2 regions of the Pseudohongiella sp. SYSU M77423 genome follow, and region 2 is predicted to be linked to the other one. Evidence: predicted binding sites of a transcription regulator. Region 2 holds the regulator's gene; the other holds the start of a gene.
The links. The regulator FliA, encoded in region 2, starts transcription of late flagellar genes. The targets are predictions, from matches to a motif close to CTAAAGTTTNNNNNNNNNNNGCCGNTAA.
Positions count from the first base shown of each region.

Region 1: QGM61_RS02020 (methyl-accepting chemotaxis protein) is a predicted target of FliA. The motif match lies at 2,438-2,465, and genes of this name have one in related genera.

Region 1 covers NZ_JARYTH010000001.1:464,548-469,050, forward strand. Annotated here, with positions in the region: gene QGM61_RS02010 (hypothetical protein) at 1-965, shown strand, start outside; gene QGM61_RS02015 (PhoX family protein) at 1,006-2,427, opposite strand; gene QGM61_RS02020 (methyl-accepting chemotaxis protein) at 2,701-4,284, shown strand; gene QGM61_RS02025 (cryptochrome/photolyase family protein) at 4,288-4,503, shown strand, end outside.
Region 2 covers NZ_JARYTH010000002.1:59,004-63,506, reverse strand. Annotated here, with positions in the region: gene QGM61_RS04090 (chemotaxis protein CheA) at 1-959, opposite strand, end outside; gene QGM61_RS04085 (protein phosphatase CheZ) at 1,011-1,691, opposite strand; gene cheY (chemotaxis response regulator CheY) at 1,702-2,094, opposite strand; gene QGM61_RS04075 (RNA polymerase sigma factor FliA) at 2,240-2,962, opposite strand; gene QGM61_RS04070 (MinD/ParA family protein) at 2,966-3,778, opposite strand; gene flhF (flagellar biosynthesis protein FlhF) at 3,807-4,503, opposite strand, start outside.

The DNA.
Region 1 (4,503 bases), on a different contig from region 2:
GCTTTACTTTCGGGGCGGTAGCCGCCGAGCTGCCCAGAACGCCTGAGGGCAAACCCGACCTTCAGGGTATCTGGACCAATGCCACACAGACGCCTCTGGAGCGACCTGAGCGGTTTGGTGAGCGGCAGGCGATGTCTGAAGAAGAGGCGATTGAACTGCAGCAGCGCGCACTGGCCGCAGAGGAACGCGGCAACGCTCCCAGTGACCCCGACCGACCACCACCCAGCGACGGCAATACCGCAGCGGCATATAACCTGTTCTGGCTGGATCGTGGCAGCCAGGTGCTGCACATCGATGGGGAATATCGCACATCAATGATCATCGACCCGCCAGATGGTCAGATACCCTTTCGTGAGGGCGCACCCGAACAGAACATGATGGAGCGCTGGCGCGACGAGCATGGTGATGAGGCGTTTCTGGGTCCGGAAATGGCGACAATCGGTGAGCGCTGCCTGTTGTTCTATGACTTCCGCACATCCAATTCCAGCGCCGGCCCGCCCATGATGCCCATCATCTATAACAACAACTATCAGATCATACAGACTGAGGACTATGTGGTGATCATGGCGGAGATGATGCACGACGCGCGCATCATCCGCCTGAACGATGAACACCAGCCGCCCGAGATCTACAAATGGATGGGCGACTCCACGGGCTACTGGGACAACGATACGCTGGTCATCAGCACTCGCCACCTGCATCCGCAGCAATCGCACTACGGCTCAGGGCCCGGCCTTGAAGTGACCGAGCGACTGCGAATGGTCTCTGAAACGGAAATCGTGTACAGCTTTACCATGAACGACCCGGTGGCCTACACGGCGCCCTGGACGGCAGAGATGGTGCTTTACGCCCGACCGGAGGGTGAACGCATTTACGAGTACGCATGCCATGAGGGCAACTATGCCCTGCCCGGCATACTGGCTGGCACCCGACGCCAGGAGCAGGCTGACGCCGACCCGGAGTAAATGGGTGGTGTAATCGCTAACTGCCCTGACAGCCCAGGCTTCAGACAGGGCCGCGCTCCCACGGGCCCCAGATAGCAAAGGTGATGCCTGGATTCTGCACATTGATGAACAGAAACTCGCCTGAGGGATCGAAGCAGGCACCGGCAATTTCGGTCTGTCGATAGTCACCCGGTTCGGTAATTTTGCCGCTCACCGTAATATCGGTGTCAGACAGGACAACGTTATTCTTGACCAGAACGTAGGACTCACCGGTCGGCGTCAGCCCCATCACGCGTTCACCGGGTCCAAACTCGTCTTCGACGCCGCCACCATCCTCACACATCAGGATGCCGCCCCGGGGACTGACGGTTACGTTGTCCGGGTTATTGGCCATATTGGCATCGGTGGAGGCAAAGATGCAGCGCATTCGATTCTCGTGTGGATCCAGCATCCACACCGCACCTTCACCATAACCCGCGCGCCCTGCGTCATTGACGCCAGCACTGGTGTCGACGATGTACATCAGGCCCTCGTGGTACCAGATACCCTCACCACGGCTTATCGTGAACGCACCCGCCGCGCGAGCCTGCAGGCAGGGCCCACTGGTGTCGCCTTGCGGGTCCATATCCGGGTCTGCGATGTCGACCCACTCCAGCTCGTATTCATCACCCATTGCCGGGGCCAGCAATTCGGCGCCGTGCATGGATTTGATGCGGGCAGCCTGCAGGCGCCCGCCCTGCTCCAGAGACCCGGCCTGTTGACTGGTATTGTCTGGCACATAGCGGTAGATCGGGGACTGATTGCGATTGTCTTCGGTCAGGTAGGCGTAGCTGCTTACCGGATCAATAGCCACCGCCTCATGCTCAAAACGCCCCATGCCGACGATAGGCACGCCCGACGTTTCTGCCGGATCTGCCGGCACCTCAAACACATAACCATGACGACGGCCGCCAGTCGCGCTGGCATCGTGGATGGTTTCTTCACAGCTCAGCCACGTGCCCCACGGCGTGACGCCGCCAGCACAGTTGACCATGGTGCCACCCAGGCTTGGCAGCGTCTGAATCTCCCGGCGGTTGCTGCGCGAGAAATGAATCGTGGTATTGCCGCCACCCGCGCGGGCGCTCTCCGACACCATACCTTCATCATATACGGTGGCAGCTGATATCGGACGACCAGAGCCCACCTCGTGATTGCGCACCAGAATGATGGTGTCATCATCAACTGCAATTACACCCATGCCATCGTGCCGTGCCGGTACAGGGTTGCCATCCGCCATGGCGTCGCCCGCCCAGGACAGACTGGCGTAGGAGAAACCTTCCGGCAACTGCAGCAGCTCCAGGCCCGTCACTTCATCCTTGACCGGACGTATTGGTCCATAAGGGCTGTCCATGCGTCGAGATGCGGGGCCGCCTGCAGAGACCTGACGTGTCGACAAAGACTGGAATGCCTGAACTAAAGGAGAGGACACAAGGGCTGCTGTCATGGCACTACCCCTAAGGAAATTGCGGCGCGAGCCGATAACAGTATTGGGTCGCTCACGCTTGGAATTGAATTTTGAGTTGGTCATTGTGTGATTCACCAGATTCATTATTTATCACTTGATCAGGCCGGCAATTTCAGCACAAGCATGTGACAGGAAAATAACAATACTGCGCCATGAACCGAAACGACAAGGATCGCGTATCAATTCACGGTGCGATCGCAGTAGTAGGTCTTTCGTCCAAGTTAATTCTTCATCATTAAGCGAATCAGTATTATGGCTATATCACTATCGTCGCCCATTTCCGCCGCGCCGTCTGACCGTTCCTCAACTCCCGCCTCGAGACATACATCAGGCGCCGCAGTCAGTAACAACAGTCACTGGTATCTCGAAAAGACCAACCGCATCATGATTGGTGTACTGATCGGCTGCCAGTTGTACGCACTGGCGCTGGCACCGTGGCATGGTACCTGGGGGGTAGCGCTGTTGGTGGGTGGTGGCACTCTGACTGCAACCATCATCGCCTGGAAGGGGCAGCTGCTGGGGAGGCATTTACCGAGCCTTATTGCTGCTGCCTTCATGGTCATGTCAGCACTGCACATTCACCAGAGCCATGGAACCATCGAGATGCACTTCTCGATTTTCGTGTTACTGGCGCTTCTGATTGCATATCGCGACTGGCGGCCTATCGCCGTCGCAACAATTGTGATCGCAGCACACCACTTCCTGTTCTTTTACATGCAAATCAACGGCTTCCCTGTCTGGGTGACCGAACATGCTCACTGGAGCATGATATTTGTTCATGCCGGCTATGTACTGGTCGAGGCCGCAGCATTGTTCTACCTGGCCAAACTGGCAGCGGCGGATGCCGCGGAAGGGCAGGCACTGGCCTCAGCGTGCGAACAGCTGACGCGCGACGACGATCGCATGGACTTGACCCTGAAGGTCAATCACGACACGGAAGCTGGACAATCTTTCGACCGCTTCCTGGGGCAACTGCGAACGCTGGTCATTGATGTACAGGATCGACTCAGGACTCTTCAGCAGATGGGCGAGGCATTGACGCGCAATGCTGCCGATGTCGAACAGGGCGCCGAGCGGCAGACATCGGTCAATCAACAGATGATTGATGCCATGCAGGAGATGAGCACTGCGACTGCAACGGTAGCCCAGTATGCTCAATATGCAGCTAACGGTGCCAATACTGCCAATGAACTCGCCGCCGACAGTGGTTCCGCTGTGCAGCGTATCAGCAGCAGCATCAACACTCTGAAGAGCGATATCGACATCACCAGCAAAGCGGTAGGCGACACTGCCAGTCAGGCGAACGACATCGATAAAGTGGTAGACATCATCAAGGACATCGCCGAACAGACCAACCTTCTGGCGCTGAATGCGGCCATCGAAGCAGCCCGCGCTGGAGACCACGGGCGCGGCTTTGCTGTAGTGGCAGATCAGGTGCGGTCGCTGTCTCGACGCAGCTCTGAATCGACCAAGGAGATTCAGCAACTGGTCAAACGACTTCAGCAGACCTCTGACTCAGCCCGCCAGGCCATGACGCGCAGCCAGGAAGCTGTGGGTGAGTGTCTGGTATCAGCAAATGAAGGTACCAGCACCCTCCAGCAGCTGACACATGAGATTTCGCAAATGGCCAGTCAGAACGACATGATTGCTGCCTCAGCGCAACAGCAGTCAGTGTCGGGAGATCAGGTCGTCAACAATCTGCAGTCAGTCAATGAAATCGCCTCCCAGAATCTTAAAAAGGCGCGCGAACTGTCTGGCATCAGCGACTCTCTGCACCAGCTGAGCGATTCGTTGCAGCATCAGTTATCGCGCTTTGATTCAGGCCGAAAGGGCTGATTGGTGCGAGCTGGACTGATACTGGGCGATCAACTGGACAGAGACCTGCCTACACTGGAGGCGCTTGACCGCGGGAAGGATCTCGTTGTCATGGCAGAGCTTTATGAAGAAGCCACCTATGTCAAACACCACAAACAAAAGATTGCCCTGCTATTCAGTGGCATGCGACATTTTGCCAGCGAGCTGGAAGCCGATGGCTGGCGTGTTCACTATTACAAA
Region 2 (4,503 bases):
ACTGCCCGCAATGCTGGCTTGGTGGCGCTGGCTGGTTTGGCCGCACTGCCCGTTTTAGCACTGGCGGGTTTGTCATTTTTGCTGGCTTCAGCAGTTTCAGCCTTTTTCTTAGCCGCGCTGACAGCGCCAGATGGCACACCACCATGTGAACCTGAACCATGCAACTGGTCCAGAAGGGCTTCAAATTCTTCGTCGGTTATTTCATCGCCGCCACTGGCTGAGGCAGTCGCGCTCTGCTCTGTTTCTGCAGGCTCTAATGAGCTTTCGTCAGCCGATGGCTGGCTGGACGAGCCGACGGACTGCTTCGCGGTATCGGCCGGCTTCTCGGGAGATACTTCCTTTGCAGCTGAAGGCTCTGGCGTTTTGCCCTGCAACTGATCCAACAGTGCTTCAAATTCTTCTTCAGTGATTTCTTCGTCGTCGCTGGCACTGATGCTGCCTTCGGCGTCCGCCGCGATATCAGCAGAGTCGAGAGAGGCCAGCAGCTGGTCAAATTCCTCATCACTCATATCGTCCGTGCTTTCTTCAGCAACGGGTTCGGGATTGTCAGCCAGCGGCTCTGTGATATCTTCGCCGCTGGCCAGGGCCTGCAGTGCATCAAGCAAAGCCTGGGGGGCTGGATCAGGAGCCTGCCCCTCCTTGACCTGGGCAAACATGCCATTAACGGTGTCCAGCGCCTGCAGTACCACATCCATCAGCTCGGCCGTTACTTTGCGGTGACCGTTGCGCAGATTGTCAAACAGGTTTTCGGTGACATGGCAGCAATCCACCATGGCATTCAACTGAAGGAAGCCGGCGCCTCCTTTGACGGTGTGAAAACCGCGAAAAATGGCGTTCAACAGGTTCTTGTCATCCGGTTGTTTTTCCAACTGGACCAGCTGTTCAGAGAGCTGTTCGAGAATTTCTCCGGCTTCAACCAGAAAATCCTCAAGAATCTCTTCGTCGTCAAAAAAACTCATGTTGTCCACCTTTTCTACCTGAGCGTTATCAGCTGCCCGCTGTTGCGTTAGTCAAAAACCCAGGCTGGATAACAGATCGTCTACATCATCCTGACCCGAAACAACATCCTGACTGGTTTTTGTCTGCGGGCCTTCAGCACGCAGGCGCCGTTCAGCATCCTCTTTCGGATCGTTAACTTGCACCACTCGTTCAATCCCGGCTACTTCTTCAACACTGCTGGCCAGCTTGACCAGATTAACCAGGCTTTTTTCCACATCACTGACCAGACCGATGACGCGCTTGATCACCTGACCGCTAAGATCCTGAAATCCCTGTGCCATCAAAATGTCGGTCAGGTTGCCGTGCAGGCCACTGCCTTCCGAATTGACGCGTGACAGCAGGCCACTCACGTCTTCAAAAAGCTTTTTCTCATCATCGGAGCAAGAGCGAGAGGCGACGTACTGAGCCCAGCGATCACCAACCTCATTGCTCTGCTCCACCATGCTCTGAATAATCGGGATCGAGTCATCCACCCGATCCATGGTCTTGTTGGCGGCTTCTTCTGTCATCTTGATAACGTAGTTAAGCCGGCTTCGGGCGTCCGCCATCTCAGACAGTTCGTGTTCAACCTCGGCGCTGCCTGTCACGTTAATGCCAACGTGAAAGTCGCGGATGGCGTTGTGCAGGGCCCGGGTCAGGCGCCCCACTTCACGATAGAGCAACTCGTAGCGTTCCTGGTCTATCTCAGCCATTGACGGTCCCTCAGCTGGTGGCTTCAATGCGCTCAAAGATCTTTTCGATCTTCTCCTCCAGCGCAGCAGCCGTAAAAGGTTTAACTACGTAGCCATTGACCCCTGCCTGCGCAGCCGCAATGATCTGATCCCGTTTGGCCTCCGCGGTTACCATCAGCACAGGCAGTCCGCGCAGCTTCTCGCTGGCCCGCACAGCCTTCAGCAGATCGATTCCGGTCATGCCTGGCATGTTCCAGTCGGTAATCAGGAAGTCAAAACTTCCGTTTTCCAACATGGGCAGGGCGGAGTTGCCGTCATCAGCTTCGGCTGTATTGGTAAAACCAAGATCCCGCAACAGGTTTTTGATAATTCGACGCATTGTTGAGAAGTCATCAACAATGAGAATCTTCATGTTTTTGTCCAAAACCGCCTCCAGGTCATGAAATCTGTCCGGGGGCAACCTGAACAATATGGTTTCCCCTGGCAATGTTATCGCTTGGAAAGTGAAAAAATTTAGAGCGAACTGCTAAATAAGTGCAATTAATGCAATTTTAGCGGACGGAAGGGGCTCAACGCCATTCCTGAAGACGCGAACGAAGCCGCAGGGCGGCCTGGGAATGGATCTGGCTGACCCTGGATTCGCTGACACCCAGAACCTCGCCAATCTCCTTGAGATTCAGTTCTTCGTCATAATACAGGGCAAGGACCAGCTTTTCGCGCTCGGGCAGCCCATCTATGGCTTCGGACAGATGCTCACGGAAGTTATCCTCCTGCAGCTCTTCCGAGGGACCGGATACTTCACCCGAGGCTACTTCGATCGAGGAATCATCACCACCCTGCGTCAGATCATCAAAGCTGAACAGGCGGCTGCCACTGGCATCCTGTAGAATGGTGTAGTAGGTATCGAGATCGACACCCATTTCGGCAGCAATCTCATGATCTTTGGCGTCAGTGCCGGTGCGCGCCTCAATGGCCTTGACGGCTTCGGCTACCTGCCGGTTCTTGCGGTGTACAGACCGCGGTGCCCAGTCGCCGCGCCTGATTTCGTCCAGCATGGCACCGCGAATTCGAATGCCTGCATAGGTTTCAAAACTGGCTCCCTTGCTGACATCATACTTACGGGCAGCTTCCAGCAGGCCAATCATGCCTGACTGGATCAGATCGTCGAGCTGCACGCTGGATGGCATACGCATCAACAGATGGTGCGCAATCCGCTTCACCAGCGGCGCATGCTGTATGACCAGGTCGTCTGCCCCGGCTACTTGAACGTCCTGATAAAGTGTTGCACCCATATCTCAGGCCATGCCCTGTACAAGTCGTTCCACAAAAAATTCCAACTGACCAGTTGCCTCAGTTCGCACCGGCCAACCCAGCACTTCCGACGCCAGACGTCGGTATCCATCAGCCGCTCTGCCGCCCGGATAGCTCAAAAGCACTGGCTTCTGTCGCTGCACGGCCTTGCGTACTGTCTCATCAAAGGGGATGTCACCGGCATACCGCAGATTAACATCCAGAAACTTGCTGGTAACTGCCGCAAACCGATTGAACAGGTTGCGACCTTCCTGTGGCGATCTTGTCATATTCGCCAGAATCCGGAAATCGCGCAACTGGCAATCACGGTTCAGCAACTTGACCAGTGCGTAAGCGTCCGTCATCGACGAGGGCTCATCGCACACAACAACCAGCACTTCCTGCGCCGCGCGCACAAAACTGACCACGGAGTCAGAGATGCCAGCCGCCGTGTCGATGACCAGTACATCAAGCTCATCGGACAGATCGCTGAAGGCATGAATGATGCCCGCATGCTGATTGGCGCCCATATTGACCAGCGTCTGTACACCAGATGATGCCGGAATGATCTTGATGCCCTGCGTCTCGATCATGACATCGCGCAGATCACAGACTCCCGCCATGACCTCGGCAATGGTCTTGTCGGCCTTGACGCCCATCAGGATGTCAACGTTCGCCAGTCCCAGGTCGGCATCCATCAAAACCACACGTCTGCCAGCCTGGGCCATTGCCAGACTTAAATTCACCGAAATACTGGTTTTTCCGACACCGCCCTTGCCGCCGGTTACTGCCAGTACCTGTATGGGATGCATCCCTATAAATCTCCTACCTGATCAGCCCGTGCCCCTAAATCGCGGCACGTTTTGCTGCGGCCGCTCTGCTCGGCGGCTGGCTGCCAAAATTGTTCATGACGCGTGCGCGATCCACGGGCGTCGCGGCCTGAGCCCGACCCAGTGCCACCGCCCGTTTGACGAGCGCCTGCGCAGTCGCCACAGCCAGGTCATCGGGGATGGCCTGGCCAAATGTTTCGTATACTACTGGCACGGCGCGATCAATACACAGCGCCAACGCCTCGCCCATCACACAGGCTTCATCCAAGTGTGTCAGAATACACCCTGACACGCCTGCCGTCGAACAGGTTTTCCACGCCGCCTGCAGCACCTGGCCCTGAGCCGTGCAAGGCAGTACCACCCAGTTTTGAACCTGTGGCTGGTCAGCCAGCTCAGACAATTGTCGCTGCTGCTCCGGATGCCGCGATGGCAGACCTGCTGTATCGATCAAAACCAGACGCTTGTGGGCCAGACTCTGCAGCGTATCGCCCAGTGAATGCTGATTATCAACAATCCGTACCGTTACGCCAAGTATGCGACCCAGCGTGCGCAGTTGCTCGTGGGCAGCCAGTCGGAAGCTGTCCGTGGTAACCAGCGCAACCTCTTCCGGACCATTCGCCAGCACAAACCTGGTGGCAAGTTTGGCGATGGTGGTCGTTTTACCAGCGCCGGTCGGACCCAGGAAGGCAAAAATGCCGCCGGTGCTGACAGGA